One region of the Pseudomonas sp. R151218B TE3479 genome, then DNA from elsewhere that is predicted to be linked to it. Evidence: predicted binding sites of a transcription regulator. Region 1 holds the regulator's gene; each other region holds the start of a gene.

Evidence for each region. Region 1 encodes FliA, which starts transcription of late flagellar genes. Its sites were predicted from a motif close to CTAAAGTTTNNNNNNNNNNNGCCGNTAA; they were not measured.
Region 2: AB7M32_RS06575 (methyl-accepting chemotaxis protein) is a predicted target of FliA. The motif match lies at 1,180-1,207, and genes of this name have one in related genera.
Region 3: AB7M32_RS19080 (methyl-accepting chemotaxis protein) is a predicted target of FliA. The motif match lies at 1,968-1,995, and genes of this name have one in related genera.

What each region holds. Positions count from the first base shown of each region.
Region 1 is NZ_JBRJHV010000001.1:2,777,474-2,782,443, reverse strand. Features, by position in the region: gene AB7M32_RS12445 (chemotaxis protein CheA) at 1-1,153, opposite strand, end outside; gene AB7M32_RS12440 (protein phosphatase CheZ) at 1,184-1,969, opposite strand; gene AB7M32_RS12435 (chemotaxis response regulator CheY) at 1,988-2,359, opposite strand; gene fliA (RNA polymerase sigma factor FliA) at 2,527-3,270, opposite strand; gene fleN (flagellar synthesis regulator FleN) at 3,267-4,097, opposite strand; gene flhF (flagellar biosynthesis protein FlhF) at 4,213-4,970, opposite strand, start outside.
Region 2 is NZ_JBRJHV010000001.1:1,463,596-1,468,565, reverse strand. Features, by position in the region: gene tatC (twin-arginine translocase subunit TatC) at 1-431, shown strand, start outside; gene AB7M32_RS06580 (16S rRNA (uracil(1498)-N(3))-methyltransferase) at 428-1,135, shown strand; gene AB7M32_RS06575 (methyl-accepting chemotaxis protein) at 1,250-3,154, shown strand; gene AB7M32_RS06570 (methyl-accepting chemotaxis protein) at 3,361-4,970, shown strand, end outside.
Region 3 is NZ_JBRJHV010000001.1:4,454,800-4,459,769, forward strand. Features, by position in the region: gene pvdQ (bifunctional acylase PvdQ) at 1-939, opposite strand, end outside; gene AB7M32_RS19065 (hypothetical protein) at 957-1,121, shown strand; gene AB7M32_RS19070 (hypothetical protein) at 1,236-1,616, shown strand; gene AB7M32_RS19075 (hypothetical protein) at 1,626-1,814, opposite strand; gene AB7M32_RS19080 (methyl-accepting chemotaxis protein) at 2,054-4,048, shown strand; gene AB7M32_RS19085 (DUF411 domain-containing protein) at 4,268-4,714, shown strand; gene AB7M32_RS19090 (YqaA family protein) at 4,714-4,970, shown strand, end outside.

The sequences.
Region 1 (4,970 bases):
GCACCAGTTCGCCGACCATGTTCATGATCTCGTCCAGGCGTGCGGTGTCGACCCGAACGGTGGTCTCGGCTTCGCTGGCCGGTTTTTCCGCTGGCGCAGCCGCCGGAGCCCGGGCTGGCGCCGGGGCGGCAGCGGCAGGCTTGGCGGGCTCGGCCTTGGGTTCCGGTGCCTTGGCTGCGGGTTTGGGCGCAGCAGCCTTGGCCGCCGGTGCCGCCGCGGTGGCGGCAGGCGCGGCAGACGCCGTACCGACTTCGCTGAACTTGCCCTTGCCATGCAGCTCATCGAGCAGCGATTCGAATTCGTGGTCGCTGATCAGATCGCTGCCAGCGGCAGCGGCGGCAGGCTTGGCCGGCGTCGGCGCCGAAGCGATGGCCGAATCCAGCGCGTCAACGGCAAAGGTGCCCTTGCCGTGCAACTGGTCGAGCAACGCTTCGAATTCGTCGTCGGTGATGTCGGAGCTGTCGCCAGCCGCTTTCGGGGCGGCGGGGGCCGTCGGCGGAACGACCGCATCCGGCGCGAACTGGCCCTTGCCGTGAAGCTGGTCGAGCAGCGACTCGAACTCGGCATCGGTGATTTCATCGCTGCCAGCCCCGGCGCCCTGCGCAGCAGGTGCGACCTGAGCGGCCGGCGCCTCGGCCTGGGCCTTGACGGTATTCAGGGAGTCCAGCAGCTGTTCGAACTCATTATCGGTAATGTCACCCGATTCTTCGGCGACCGGCTCTTCAACCACCGCTTCGGCAACCGGCGCCGCTTCGTCAGCCGATTGCGGCTCGGCCAGGCGTGCCAGCGCGGCGAGCAACTCAGGGGTAGCAGGGGTAATCGGCGAGCGCTCGCGCACTTCGCTGAACATGCTGTTGACCGCATCCAGCGCTTCGAGCACCACGTCCATCAACTCCGAGTCAACACGACGCTCACCCTTGCGCAGGATGTCGAACACGTTCTCGGCAATGTGACAGCACTCCACCAGCTCGTTGAGCTGGAGGAAGCCGGCGCCTCCTTTTACAGTGTGGAAACCGCGAAAAATTGCATTGAGCAGATCCGCATCATCAGGTCGGCTTTCCAGCTCGACCAGTTGTTCGGATAGTTGCTCTAGAATCTCGCCGGCCTCAACCAGGAAATCCTGAAGGATCTCTTCATCGGCGCCGAAGCTCATTAATGGCTGCTCCTAAAACAGGGCTAAAACTCAGAATCCAAGGCTGGACAGCAAATCGTCCACATCGTCCTGACCGGACATAACGTCTTCTCTTTTATCGGCATGAATTTGCGGACCTTCACCCTGAGAGAGATGTTTTTGTGGATCTTTTTCAGCGAGCATCGCTTCACGGTCGTGTTCGATACCTGCAAAGCGGTCGACCTGGCTGGCCATCAACACCAGTTTGAGCAGATTACTTTCAACTTCGGTGACCAACTGGGTCACGCGCTTGATCACCTGACCGGTCAGGTCCTGATAGTCCTGGGCCAGCAGAATGTCGTTGAGGTTGCTTGCCACGGCGCGGTTCTCGGTGCTGCTGCGCGTCAGGAAACCGTCGACCCGACGGGCCAGCTCCCGAAACTCTTCAGCACCGACTTCACGACGCATGAACCGGCCCCAGTCGGTACTCAAGGCCTGGGCGTCTTCGCTCAGGCCATTGACCAGCGGCGTTGCGCTCTCCACCAGGTCCATGGTGCGGTTGGCCGCGGCTTCGGTCAGCTTGACCACATACCCCAGGCGCTCGGTGGCGTCGGTGATCTGCGAGACTTCCTCGGCCTGCGGCATGTGCGGGTCGATCTGGAAATTGACAATCGCGCTGTGCAGTTCACGCGTGAGCTTGCCCACTTCCTGATACAGACCGCGGTCACGGGTCTGGTTGAGCTCATGGATCATTTGAACCGCATCGCCAAAGCGGCCTTTTTCAAGGCTGTCGACCAGTTCGCGGGCATGTTTTTTCAGGGTCGATTCGAAATCGCCCATTGAAGATTCGTTGTCCATAGCTCCCCCGTGGCGCCGTTAACCGATGCGTTCGAAGATTTTTTCGATCTTCTCTTTCAACGCCTGGGCCGTGAAGGGTTTGACCACATAGCCGTTCACACCGGCCTGGGCCGCTTCGATGATCTGCTCGCGCTTGGCTTCGGCAGTGACCATCAGCACCGGAAGATGCTTGAGTTTTTCGTCGGCACGCACTTGGCGCAGCAGGTCGATACCGGTCATGCCCGGCATGTTCCAGTCGGTGACCAGAAAATCGAAGTTGCCACTGTGCAACATCGGGAGCGCAGTGGTCCCGTCATCTGCTTCGGCCGTGTTGGTGAACCCAAGGTCACGCAACAGGTTTTTAATGATCCGCCGCATCGTTGAGAAGTCATCAACGATGAGGATTTTCATGTTCTTGTCCAATTCGACCTCCAAGCAGTCTTAAACGCGCCCAGCACCTGGACGCGCCATTTCAATCAAATCCGGCACAACACTCGACAACGGTCTGGAGCACAACGGATGGAGACTGGCGCAGCACCTGCCAGGCCAGCCTCGTCGCAGTGTCCCCACACTGCCTGTCAACGCGCTCGCCACTCCCCCAAACGCCCCCGCAAACGGGCCGCGCACTGGCTGTGTAACTGGCTGACCCGCGATTCGCTGACCCCCAGGACCTCACCGATTTCCTTGAGGTTCAGCTCTTCGTCGTAGTACAGCGCCAAGACCAGCCGCTCACGCTCCGGCAAATTGGCAATCGCATCCGCCAGCGCACTCTGGAAACGTTCATCTTCCAGGTCACGCGACGGCTCCATGTGAGCACTCGCGTTATCCTCGTGCAGCCCTTCGTGTTCGCCGTCCTGCAACAGGTCGTCGAAACTGAACAGGCGACTGCCCAAGGTATCGTTCAAAATCCCGTAATAATCGTCGAGACTCAACTGGAGTTCGGCCGCAACTTCATGATCTTTAGCGTCACGCCCGGTTTTCGCTTCAATTGCCCGAATCGCGTCACTGACCATGCGGGTATTGCGGTGCACCGAACGCGGCGCCCAATCGCCCTTGCGGACTTCATCGAGCATCGCCCCGCGAATGCGGATACCGGCATAAGTCTCGAAACTGGCACCTTTGCTGGCGTCGTATTTGTTCGACACTTCAAGCAGGCCGATCATGCCGGCCTGGATCAAGTCCTCCACCTGGACACTGGCCGGCAACCGCGCCAGCAAGTGGTAGGCAATACGCTTGACCAGTGGCGCATAACGCTCGATCAATTCGTATTGGGCGTCCCGTGCCGATTTTTTGTAGAGATGGTTGTAACCGCTGGCTGTCATAGCACGGGCCCTGCTGTTTGTTGCACAAGACGCTCGACGAAAAATTCCAGATGCCCGCGGGGGTTGGCCGGCAGTGGCCAGGTATCGACCTTCTGGGCGATCGCCTTGAACGCCAGCGCGCATTTGGAACGAGGAAAAGCTTCATAAACGGCACGTTGCTTCTGGACGGCCTTGCGTACGCTTTCGTCGTACGGCACGGCGCCGACGTATTGTAGGGCGACGTCCAGGAAACGATCGGTGACCTTGGTCAACTTGGCGAACAGGTTGCGCCCTTCCTGCGGGCTCTGGGCCATATTGGCCAGGACGCGGAAGCGGTTCATGCCATAGTCGCGGTTCAGCAGTTTGATCAGGGCGTAGGCGTCGGTGATGGACGTCGGTTCGTCGCAGACCACCAGCAGCACTTCCTGGGCGGCGCGGACGAAACTGACGACCGAGTCGCCGATGCCGGCCGCGGTGTCGATCACCAGCACATCGAGGTTGTCGCCGATGTCGCTGAAGGCCTGGATCAGGCCCGCGTGCTGGGCCGGGGTCAGGTGAACCATGCTCTGGGTACCGGAGGCAGCCGGCACGATGCGAATCCCGCCCGGCCCCTGCAACAGCACGTCGCGCAGTTCGCAACGGCCCTCGATCACGTCCGCCAGGGTGCGTTTGGGGGTAAGCCCCAGCAGCACGTCGACGTTCGCCAGGCCCAGGTCGGCGTCCAGCAGCATGACCCGTCGGCCAAGCTCTGCCAGAGCCAGGGACAAGTTCACTGACACGTTAGTCTTCCCGACGCCACCTTTGCCGCCGGTCACCGCGATCACCTGTACGGGATGCATGCTGCCCATGTTCGTTCTTTACCTTGTCTTCTTAGACGGAGGCCACATTACTGGCTGCGCGTTCGCATAAGGAACAATGCATGGCAGACCATCGATGTAGGTACAAAAAATATTCATGATTACCTCAGCCGACCTGTTTGGTCGGGCTGTGGTAGATGTCAGCGAACATGTCAGCCATGGCTTCTTCGCTGGGTTCTTCCTGCATTTGCACACTCACGGCACGGCTGACCAGTTGATGACGGCGCGGCAGATGCAAATCATCCGGGATCCGCGGCCCATCGGTCAGGTAGGCCACCGGCAGTTCATGACCGATCGCCAGGCTCAACACCTCGCCCAGGCTTGCCGTTTCGTCCAGCTTAGTCAGGATGCAGCCAGCCAGTCCGCAGCGCTTGTAGCTGTGGTATGCGGCGGTTAGAACCTGTTTCTGGCTGGTGGTTGCCAACACGAGATAATTTTTTGACTTGATACCGCGTCCGGCCAGGCTTTCGAGCTGCATGCGCAGGGCCGGATCGCTGGCTTGCAGGCCTGCGGTATCGATCAGCACGACGCGCTTGCGCAGCAGCGGCTCGAGCGCCTGGGCCAGGGATTGGCCCGGATCCACATGAGTCACCGACACATTGAGGATCCGGCCCAGGGTCTTGAGTTGTTCCTGGGCACCGATGCGGAAACTGTCCATGCTCACCAGGGCGATGCTCTGGGCGCCGTACTTGAGTACATAACGGGCGGCGAGCTTGGCCAGGGTGGTGGTCTTGCCCATGCCGGCAGGACCGACCATGGCAATCACCCCGCCCTCCTCCAGCGGCTCGACTTCCGGCGTGGCGATCATCCGCGCCAGGTGCGCCAGCAACATGCGCCAGGCCTGGCGAGGCTCTTCGATACCAT
Region 2 (4,970 bases), 1.3 Mb from region 1:
ACACCGGCATGGCCTTCGCCTATTACCTGGTGTTCCCGCTGATCTTCAAGTTCTTCGCCGCCGCCACCCCGGCGGGCGTGGAGATGATGACCGACATCAGCAGCTACCTGGATTTCGTCATGACGCTGTTCTTCGCCTTCGGCGTGGCGTTCGAAATCCCCGTGGCCGTGGTGCTGCTGGTGTGGATCGGCGTGGTCGACGTGGCCTACCTGAAGAAGATCCGCCCCTACGTGATCATCGGTTGCTTCGTGGTCGGCATGATCCTGACTCCGCCGGACATTTTCTCCCAGACCCTGCTGGCGGTGCCGATGTGGCTGCTGTTCGAGATTGGCATCCTGTTCGGCGGCTTGGTGCGCAAGCGCCGGGAAGAAGTACCCGAGGACCAGCCGGTCGACGACCACAACGACCAGCCGCCAGCGACCCAGGCGTGAACCTGCTGCTGCTCGAAGAGGCCGATTTCATCGGGCCTGACCGCGTCATCCTGAGCGATCGGAGGTTGACCCACATGCAGGAAGTCCATCGCAGTGCCGTCGGTGACAGCCTGCGGGTCGGGCGCATCGGCGGGTTGATGGGCTCGGCCCAGGTGCTGCGCCTGGAGGCTCGCGAGGCCGAACTGCAGGTGACCCTCGACCAGCCGCCACCGGCCAAGTTGCCGTTGACCCTGGTGCTGGCGCTGCCGCGTCCGAAAATGCTCAGGCGAGTGTTCCAGACGGTCGCCACCATGGGCGTGCCGAGGGTGGTGCTGGTCAACAGCTATCGCGTGGAAAAGAGCTTTTGGCAGACGCCGTTCCTGGAGCCCGAGGCGATTCGCGAGCAATTGATCCTGGGCCTGGAGCAAGCCCGGGACAGCGTGCTGCCAGACATCATCATCGAAAAACGCTTCAAACCCTTCGTCGAGGACCGCCTGCCGGCCATCACGAACGGCACCCTCGGACTGGTTGGCCACCCTGGCAACCATCCGCCTTGCCCGCGAGCGCTAACGGAACCAGTGACCTTGGCCATCGGCCCCGAAGGCGGTTGGATTCCCTACGAGATCGACCTGCTGGGCAAGGCCGGCCTGCAACCGGTACAGCTGGGCGAACGGATCCTGCGGGTCGAGACTGCCGTTACGGCCCTGCTCGCACGACTGTTCTGAGCCCTTTGGTTTACCACGGTATTCCAAACGCATCTAACTCATTTCTCCTGTTATTCCTTTATGGGCCGATAGTGCTTTACACAAAGCAGTTCCGCCCTTCAAGGGAGTATCAGCATGTTCCAATGGCTAGGTAACGTAGGCGTTAATCGCAAACTTGGCTTCGGTTTCGGCCTAGTGCTGTTCTTAACCTTGATGATCGCTTTCACCGGATGGATCGGCCTGGGCCGCGTGATTGCCCACGGAGACATGCTCGGGCTCATTGCCAGCCTGAACGACCAGACCAAGGACCTGCGTACCGCGCGCATGGACTATTTTTCGACCCGCGGTGAAAAGGGCCCAGGGGAAATCAACGATCTGCTCGGAAAACTGGAGCCTGGGCTACAAACCGCCCGTCAATCGATCGAGCAGCCAGCCGACATGGTGCTCCTCGACAAACAACTGGGGGCTATCGCCGACTACAAGGTTGCGTTCGCCGATTTGACCCGTGCCATGGCCAGTCGCGAGGATGCACGCAGCAAATTGGGCGCCAATGCCGATAACGCCGTAGCCCGTGTCGCCAGCGTTGAAAACGCCATGCGGCAAAGCGCCGACGTTGCTCAATTCGACAGTGTGGTCAGCCTGAGCAAGGCCATCCAGCAAGCCCGCTATCAGGTTCGCGGCTACACCTACAGCGGCCAGGCCGACGCCGAACAGCCTGCCCTGGATGCCATCGATAGCGCGTTGAAAACCCTCGCCAGCCTGCCGGCCCAACTACCAGACGAACACGCCGCCAACCTGCGGCAGGCCAACGAATCGTTCAAGACTTATCGTGCAGTGGTCGGCCAGTTCCATGATGCCCAGACCGCAAGCGCTGCCGCGATCAAGCGCATGTCCGACTTAGGGGTGGTGCTACGCGAGGCCAGCGGAAATCTCACCCAGTCCCAGACCATCGTGCGCGACCATGAAGCCAGCGAAGCCAAGATTTTGCTGGCATCGGCCGCCGCGCTGGCCTTCCTCTTCGGCGTGATCGCGGCCCTGGCGATCACCCGGCAGATTGTCACCCCGCTGGAGCAGACCCTCAAGGTCGCCGAACGCGTGGCGGCAGGCGACCTGACCCACAACCTCAGCTCCGAGCGCCGCGACGAACTGGGCCAACTGCAACGGGCCATGCAGAGCATGACCGTGGGCCTGCGGCAACTGATCGGCGGCATCAGCGACAGCGTCACGCAAATCGCCAGCGCCGCCGAACAACTCTCCGCCGTCACCGAACAGACCAGCGCCGGGGTCAACAGCCAGAAAGTGGAAACCGACCAGGTCGCGACCGCCATGCACGAAATGACCGCCACCGTGCAGGAAGTGGCGCGCAATGCCGAGCAAGCGAGCGAAGCAACGGCCGCCGCGGACCAACAGGCTCGCGAAGGCGAAAAGGTGGTCGGCGAAGCCATCGCCCAGATCGAGCGCCTGTCCAACGCGGTGGGCAGCTCCACCGAAGCCATGGGCCACCTAAAACGCGAGAGCGACAAGATCGGTAGCGTTCTGGACGTGATCAAGTCCGTGGCCCAGCAAACCAACCTGCTGGCCCTCAACGCGGCCATCGAGGCGGCCCGGGCCGGTGAAGCCGGGCGTGGGTTTGCGGTGGTGGCCGACGAGGTGCGCAGCCTGGCCCAGCGCACCCAGAAGTCCACTGAAGAGATCGAGCAACTGGTTCTTGGCCTGCAGACCGGAACCGAACAGGTCGCGACCAGCCTGGACAACAGCCGCAGCCTGACCGACAGCAGCGTCGAACTGACCCGCCGTGCCGGCGGCTCACTGGAAAACATCACCCGCACCGTCTCGGCGATCCAGTCGATGAACCAACAGATCGCCGCCGCGGCCGAGCAACAGAGCGCCGTGGCTGAAGAGATCAACCGCAGCGTACTGAATGTTCGCGATGTGTCCGAGCAAACAGCCGCTTCCAGTGAAGAAACTGCCGCCTCCAGTGCCGAGCTGGCGCGACTGGGGGTTCATCTACAGACGCTGGTGGGACGCTTCAAGGTCTAAAAATGTAACCCCCGTGGCGAGGGAGCTTGCTCCCGCTTGGGCGCGAAGCGGCCACCAGCGCCGTCAGACTTTGCCACGGCTTCGCAGCCGAGCGGGAGCAAGCTCCCTCGCCACGGAAACGCATTACGTCTATTTTTCTACAGATCCCGCCCGAACCGCCGATACAGGCCAGATAAAACCAATCAGCGCTACAAGGGAGTATCAGCATGTTCCGGTGGCTTGCCCAGGGTCTGGGAAACGTAGGCGTTAATCGCAAACTCGGCGCAGGCTTCGGCCTGGTGCTGTTCCTCACCTTGATGATTGCATTCACCGGTTGGTCCGGCCTGGGCAATGTCATCAGCCGGGGCGACAAGCTGGGGTTCATTGCCAGTCTCAACGACTTGAGCAAAGACTTGAACCTGGCCAGCATCGACTACAACACCACGCGGGGCGAGAAAGGACCGCAGCCGGTCAACGACCTGCTGGGCAAGCTCGAAGAGGGCCTGAAGACTGCTCGCCTATTGATCGAACAACCGGCCGACGTGGCGCTGATCGATGCGCAACTGGCCGCCGTCGCCGAATACAAGGGCGCCTTCGCCCAGATGACCCGCGCCACCGTCAGCCGCGAAGATGCACGCAGCAAACTCGGCGCCAGCGCCGACAACGCCGTGGCCCGCGTCGCCGAAGTTGAAAAGTCGATGCTGCAAGCCGGCGACGTCACCCCGTTCAACAGCGTGGTCACCCTGAGCAAGGCCATCCAGCAAGCCCGCTACCAGGTTCGCGGCTACACCTACAGCGGCAAGAGCGACGCCCAGCAACCCGCCCTCGATGCCATCGACGTCGTCCTCAAACTGCTTGCGCGCCTGCCAGACCAATTGCCCCAGGAACACGCCGCCGGCCTGCAGCAGGCCAGCGACTCGTTCAACCTCTACCGCGCGGCGGTCGCTCAGTTTCGCGACTCGCAAATCGACAACGCCGCGGCCCTCCAGCGCATGAGCGAGCAGGGTCAGATACTGATGGATGCCAGCCAGAAGCTGACCGTGTCCCAGACAGCCGTGCGTGACCGCGACGCCGCCCAAGCCAAGATGATCCTGATCGTAGCGGCCGCCCTGGCGCTGCTGTTTGGCGTGATCGCTGCGCTGTTCATCACCCGGCAGATCGTGGGCCCCCTCGGCCAGACCTTGAAGGTTGCCGAACGCGTCGCCGCCGGCGACCTGACCCACAACCTCACCTCCGACCGTCGCGACGAACTGGGCCAACTGCAACGCGCCATGCAAAGCATGACCGTGGGCCTGCGACAATTGATCGGTGGCATCAGCGAAGGTGTGACCCAGATCTCCAGCGCCGCCGAACAACTCTCGGCCGTGACCGAGCAGACCAGCGCCGGGGTCAACAGCCAGAAAGTGGAAACCGATCAGGTCGCCACCGCCATGCACGAAATGACCGCCACGGTGCAAGAAGTCGCCCGCAACGCCGAGGAAGCCTCCGAAGCCGCCCTCGCTGCCGACCAGCAGGCTCGCGAAGGTGACAAAGTGGTTGGCGAGGCCATCGCCCAGATCGAGCGGCTGGCCAAGGAAGTGGGTAACTCCACCGCCGCCATGGGGGATCTGAAGCGTGAAAGCGACAAGATCGGCAGCGTCCTGGACGTGATCAAGTCCGTGGCCCAGCAAACCAACCTGCTGGCCCTCAACGCGGCCATCGAAGCGGCCCGCGCCGGTGAAGCCGGGCGTGGTTTCGCGGTGGTGGCCGACGAAGTCCGCAGCCTGGCCCAGCGCACCCAGAAGTCCACCGAAGAAATCGCAGAACTGATTGTTGGCCTGCAAAGCGGCACCGAACA
Region 3 (4,970 bases), 1.7 Mb from region 1:
GAGCAGGTAGCGGGTCGGATCTTTCGGGTCGAGCTGCAGCCGGTACAGGGTGAAATGCTTGGAACTGTCGACGGTGTGGGTCCAGGCCAGGTGCTGGCTGAAACCGATATTGATCATCGGCAAGCCTGGCAGCGCCGCACCCATGACATCCAGCTTGCCGGGAATGGTCAGGTGCATCTGGTAGAAACGCATGCCGCCCACCCACGGGAAATGCGGGTTCGCCAGCAACATCCCGCGACCGTTGAACGAGCGCTCACTGCCGATGGCCAGGGCGTTGCTGCCGCGTTCCAGGGCAAAACGCTGCTGCCGGGTGGCGGCGGCGGCGAAACCTTCGACCTGGGCGTGCGCGCGTGCCGTCGCCTGGGGCGGTTGCGCGCCAGCCAGGGCTTCGGCGAACTGGCCGACGCCGCCTTCCACCAACAACCGACGGGTCAATTTGACCAGGTCCAGCGCTGTGATCGGCCTCACCCAGTCGCTGGCGCATTGCTCGGGCAGGCCCTTGGCCTTGCGCTCGGCCAACGCGCGGTTGTAGCCGGCCGCGTAGCCTTCGACCAGTTGTTGCACTTGAGGCGTCTGGGCCTGCCAGAAACCGGAGACCGCTTGCGGCGTGTTGAGCCAGCTGAAAAACAGATCGCTGACGCGGTTCTGCCGCTGCTCGACCGTGACCTGCTCGGGCCCGAAATAACGCGAGCGCTGGGCATTGACCGTGACGATCTCATTGGCCAGCAGGCACAGATTGTCCTGGCCGTAGGCATAACCGATGCCATAACCCAGCCCACGCTCGTCCTGAGACCGGATATGTGGCACGCCAAAACGGGTGCGACGGATCTCGGCACTGGCCTGCTGCCCATTGTCCTGTGCATTGACCACGGGGCTGAGCCCGAGGGCGATCCCTAGAAAAGCACCCGCAAGGCCAACCCTCGATAACTGCCCGGACATTCTCACGTTCACTCCTGATGAAAACTGCAGAAACCAGGACGGCTACCGGTGCGCCAGTAGACAAGCACTCGGCCCGCCTGGGAAATCACACGCCGCATGCTGAACCGGAATGTGCCTACCTTGAAAACGAACCGGATGAAAAAAAATTAATGGTCGCACGCCGCTTGAATACGGGGGTTTGACGAAGCAGGGGCAATTTTTTCACATCACCGCCCTCATGATTGCGCATCCTCGTTCGTCCTATAACAGGAGAGTATTCGTGACCTTTTCTGATCTGGCTGGTAAGGAGTTTCTGCATGCGTAACGCGCAACTGCCCATGGAGGGCAAGCCAAGGCCGACCGGCGTCTCGCTGAGCGCCACCCACCGTGAATTCGAGAGGCCGCCAGAGCGCGGCGGCAATGACCATATCAGGCGCCTGCTCAAGAGCTTCGGGCTCAGGACCAGCCTGATTCGCCTCAAAGTCATCGACGCGTTGCTCAAGGCCGCCCACGAAAACCGCTGCCTGGGCGTGCGTGGTGTGCACAGTCAGTTACTGGGGCTGGACATTCCGTTGTCCTTTCTCAGCGTGCGCGAGGTGTTGAAGCGCCTGTGCAGCGAGGGTGTCGTGACCCTCAACCCCGATAAAAGCTACCGCCTGCACCCCAGCGCGATGGCCGTGCTCGAGGCCGAGGAATGAAACCGGCGCTCAGTGCTTGACCTTGCGCCGCATCACGCCGTTGATCACCACCACGATGACCGCCACGGCAATGGCGATGTATTGAAACAGCTGCTCGCTGATCATGCCTTTGCCCTGCATCCAGGACAGCCCGAGCATGATTGCCAGGACGACGAGGACGATCAGAATCGAGTATTTCAAACGTTGCGAATGAGTCATTGCCAATTTCCTGAATGTATCCGTTCTGTATCCGAAGGCTTGCCGATCCATACCTCATTTGCCGGCATGACGACTCACCAACGGGGCCCCATGGTACAGCCGAAGGCCCGCCTTCGTGCAATCCGCTCGTTTTGACCCTTGGCTGACTGACATCTAAAGCTACGTCCTCCCAGGCCGATATATACGGAACTGCCCATTCGCCAGTTTCAGAAAATCGCCTTCGTGCAAGGATTCTCCGTATGCCCTCACTCCGAACGATTCAGGCTCGCTATACCCTGTTTCTGGTTGTTTTCATGCTGGTGCTGTCCCTCCTGACCATGGTGGGCATCAGTTACCTGGTCGCGCCCAAGCTGCGCCAGACTGAAGAGGAAGTGGCACTTAACCGCATCGCCGAGGTTGCCGAGCAAATCCAGGGCGAACTGAACAAAGTGCAGGCGCAGCAACGCAGCATTACCCAGACCATCCCGCTGCTCGACAGCGATGCCATCGACAAAGTGTTGCCGGGGCTGGTGGATCAGTACGGCGAGCTGAAAGTCTTCGGCGGCGGGATCTGGCCCTTGCCCAACCAGCGGGCCGAGGGACGCAGCAAATTCAGTACGTTCTGGCACCGCGACGCGTCCGGCAAACTGGTGGTCAATACCTTCTGGAACAGTGACGCCGCGCCCAACTATTACGAACAACCCTGGCACAAGGGCGGCATGGCCACCCCACCGGGCAAATGCGCCTGGGCCGCGGCCTACAAAGACGACGCCAGCGCCGAACCACGCACCAACTGCGCCATGGCCATCCAGAAAAACGGCGTGCCTTACGGCGTTTCCACCATCGACGTAACCCTGGGCTTCTTCAATGAGCTGGTGGCACGCAAGGAAGCCGACCTGAGCGCCGAGATGCTGATCGTCGAAGGCGACGGCAAGATCATCAGCAACAGTTCGCGCATCAGCGGGCCGATCGTGCTGAAGAACATCAGCGAACTGGCGGCCACCTCGCCATTCGCCGCTCAGGTCAAGGCAGGCCTGGCCAAGCGCGACCAGCCGCTGCAACGTGTGGAGTTCGACAACAAGGGCGAGGCCAGTACCTTCTTCATGCGCCCTATCGAAGGTTCGCCGTGGTTCCTTGCCACCGCATTGCCGACCCGCCTGATCACGGCCCAGCGCGATGACGTGCTGAGCACGCTGAGCCTGCTGCAGATCCCGATGGTGATCCTGTTGGTCTTGATGCAGCTGTACGCGATCCGCCAGTTGACCAATCGCATGAAAGTCCTCAAAGGCAACATCGACGCCTTGTCCACGGGCGATGCCGACCTGACCCGACGCATCACCATCCGGGCCGAAGATGAATTGGGGGCGATCGGTCACTCGGTCAACCGCTTCATCGCTTACCTGCAAGGTATGATCGGTGAAGTCACCCAGGCCACCGGCGCCATGGCGTCGAGCCTGGGCGATCTGCAGCGGACCTCGGCCCACACCAGCGAAATCCTGATGCGCCACGCCTCGGAAACCGACCAGACCGTGACGGCCATCACCCAGATGAGCTCCACGGCTGAAAGCGTCGCGCAAAACGCGGCCGAGACCGCGGCGTTCACTCAACGCGCCAACGAGCATGCCGATCGCTCCCGCGTGGTGGTCGGTGAAGCCTCCAACAGTGTGGTGGCCTTGATCGATGAAGTGGCCAGCGCCACCCGCAAGGTCGAGAGCATGCAACAGGACGCTCAGCGCATCACCGAGATTCTGGGTGTGATCGGCGCCATCGCCGGGCAGACCAACCTGCTGGCGCTCAACGCCGCCATTGAGGCCGCCCGGGCCGGCGAGCAAGGCCGTGGTTTTGCCGTGGTGGCCGACGAAGTCCGCGCCCTCGCCGCCCGCACCCAGGCCAGCACCTCGGAAATCAACGAAATGCTGACCCGCCTGACCCAAGGCGTGAGCTCGTCGGTCTCGGCCATGGAAAACACCCAGGCCAGCTGCCAGTCGGCCGCCGACGCGACCTCCCGCGTCAACTCAGGCCTGGACGAAATGGCAGGCTCGGTCAGCCAGATCAACAGCCTGAGCACCCAGATCGCCACGGCCGCCGAGCAACAAAGCGCAGTAACCGAGGAGATCAATCGCAGCATGGTGCAAATCCGCCACATGGTGGAGGAACTGGTGGAAAGTGGCCTGGCCAGCGAAACCAACACCCGGCAACTGCTGGAAGCCAACACACGGGTGAATGCGATCATGGGTCGGTTCAAGGTGCGCTAAAACCTCACCATCCCTGTGGGAGCGAGCTTGCTCGCGATAGCGTCGGATCAGTTGCAAGGTTGTGACTGACAAACCGCTATCGCGAGCAAGCTCGCTCCCACAGGACTGTATTCGCCCTCCCAACCTGACAACTCTGTAATCCCCGCCTCAGGCCCCTGTCAGCTCGTGCCCGCTACTCTGTTATCCTTGCGCCAAACCGTTCGACACGAGACCTCCTTCATGGCCAACCCCCTGCACCTGCTCGCCTTGAGCGCCCTGTTCATGACCACCCTGGCCCAGGCCGCGGAACCGGTCACCATCGATGTGCATCGCGACGCCAATTGCGGCTGCTGCAAAAAGTGGATCTCGCATTTGCAAGAAAACGGTTTCAAGGTCAATGACCATGTCGAGGCCGATATGAGTTCGGTCAAGCAACGCTTGGGCGTGGCGCCGAACCTGCGCTCCTGCCACACCGCCGAAATCAACGGCAAATTCGTCGAAGGCCATGTCCCGGCCGACCAGGTGCTGGCGCTGAGCAAGCGCGATGACCTGCTCGGCGTGGCCGCACCGGGCATGCCCATGGGCTCGCCCGGCATGGAAATGGACGGCATGAGCGACGCTTATCAAGTGATCGGTCTGAAAAAAGACGGGACCCAAACCGTAGTGGCGGATTACCCGGCCCACTGATGGGCGAAGCCTATATCGGCTTGTTCCTGGCGGCATTTGGCGCGGCGACCTTGCTGCCCCTGCAATCGGAGGCCTTGTTGGTCGGCCTGTTGCTCGGCGAGCGCCACGTTGTCTGGCTGTTGCTGGGGGTCGCCACGCTCGGCAACGTCCTGGGCTCGCTGGTGAACTGGTGGCTGGGCACGCGCCTGGAACACTTCAAGGACCGGCGCTGGTTTCCGGTCAGCCCGGCGCATCTGGCCAAGGCTCGTGTGCATTA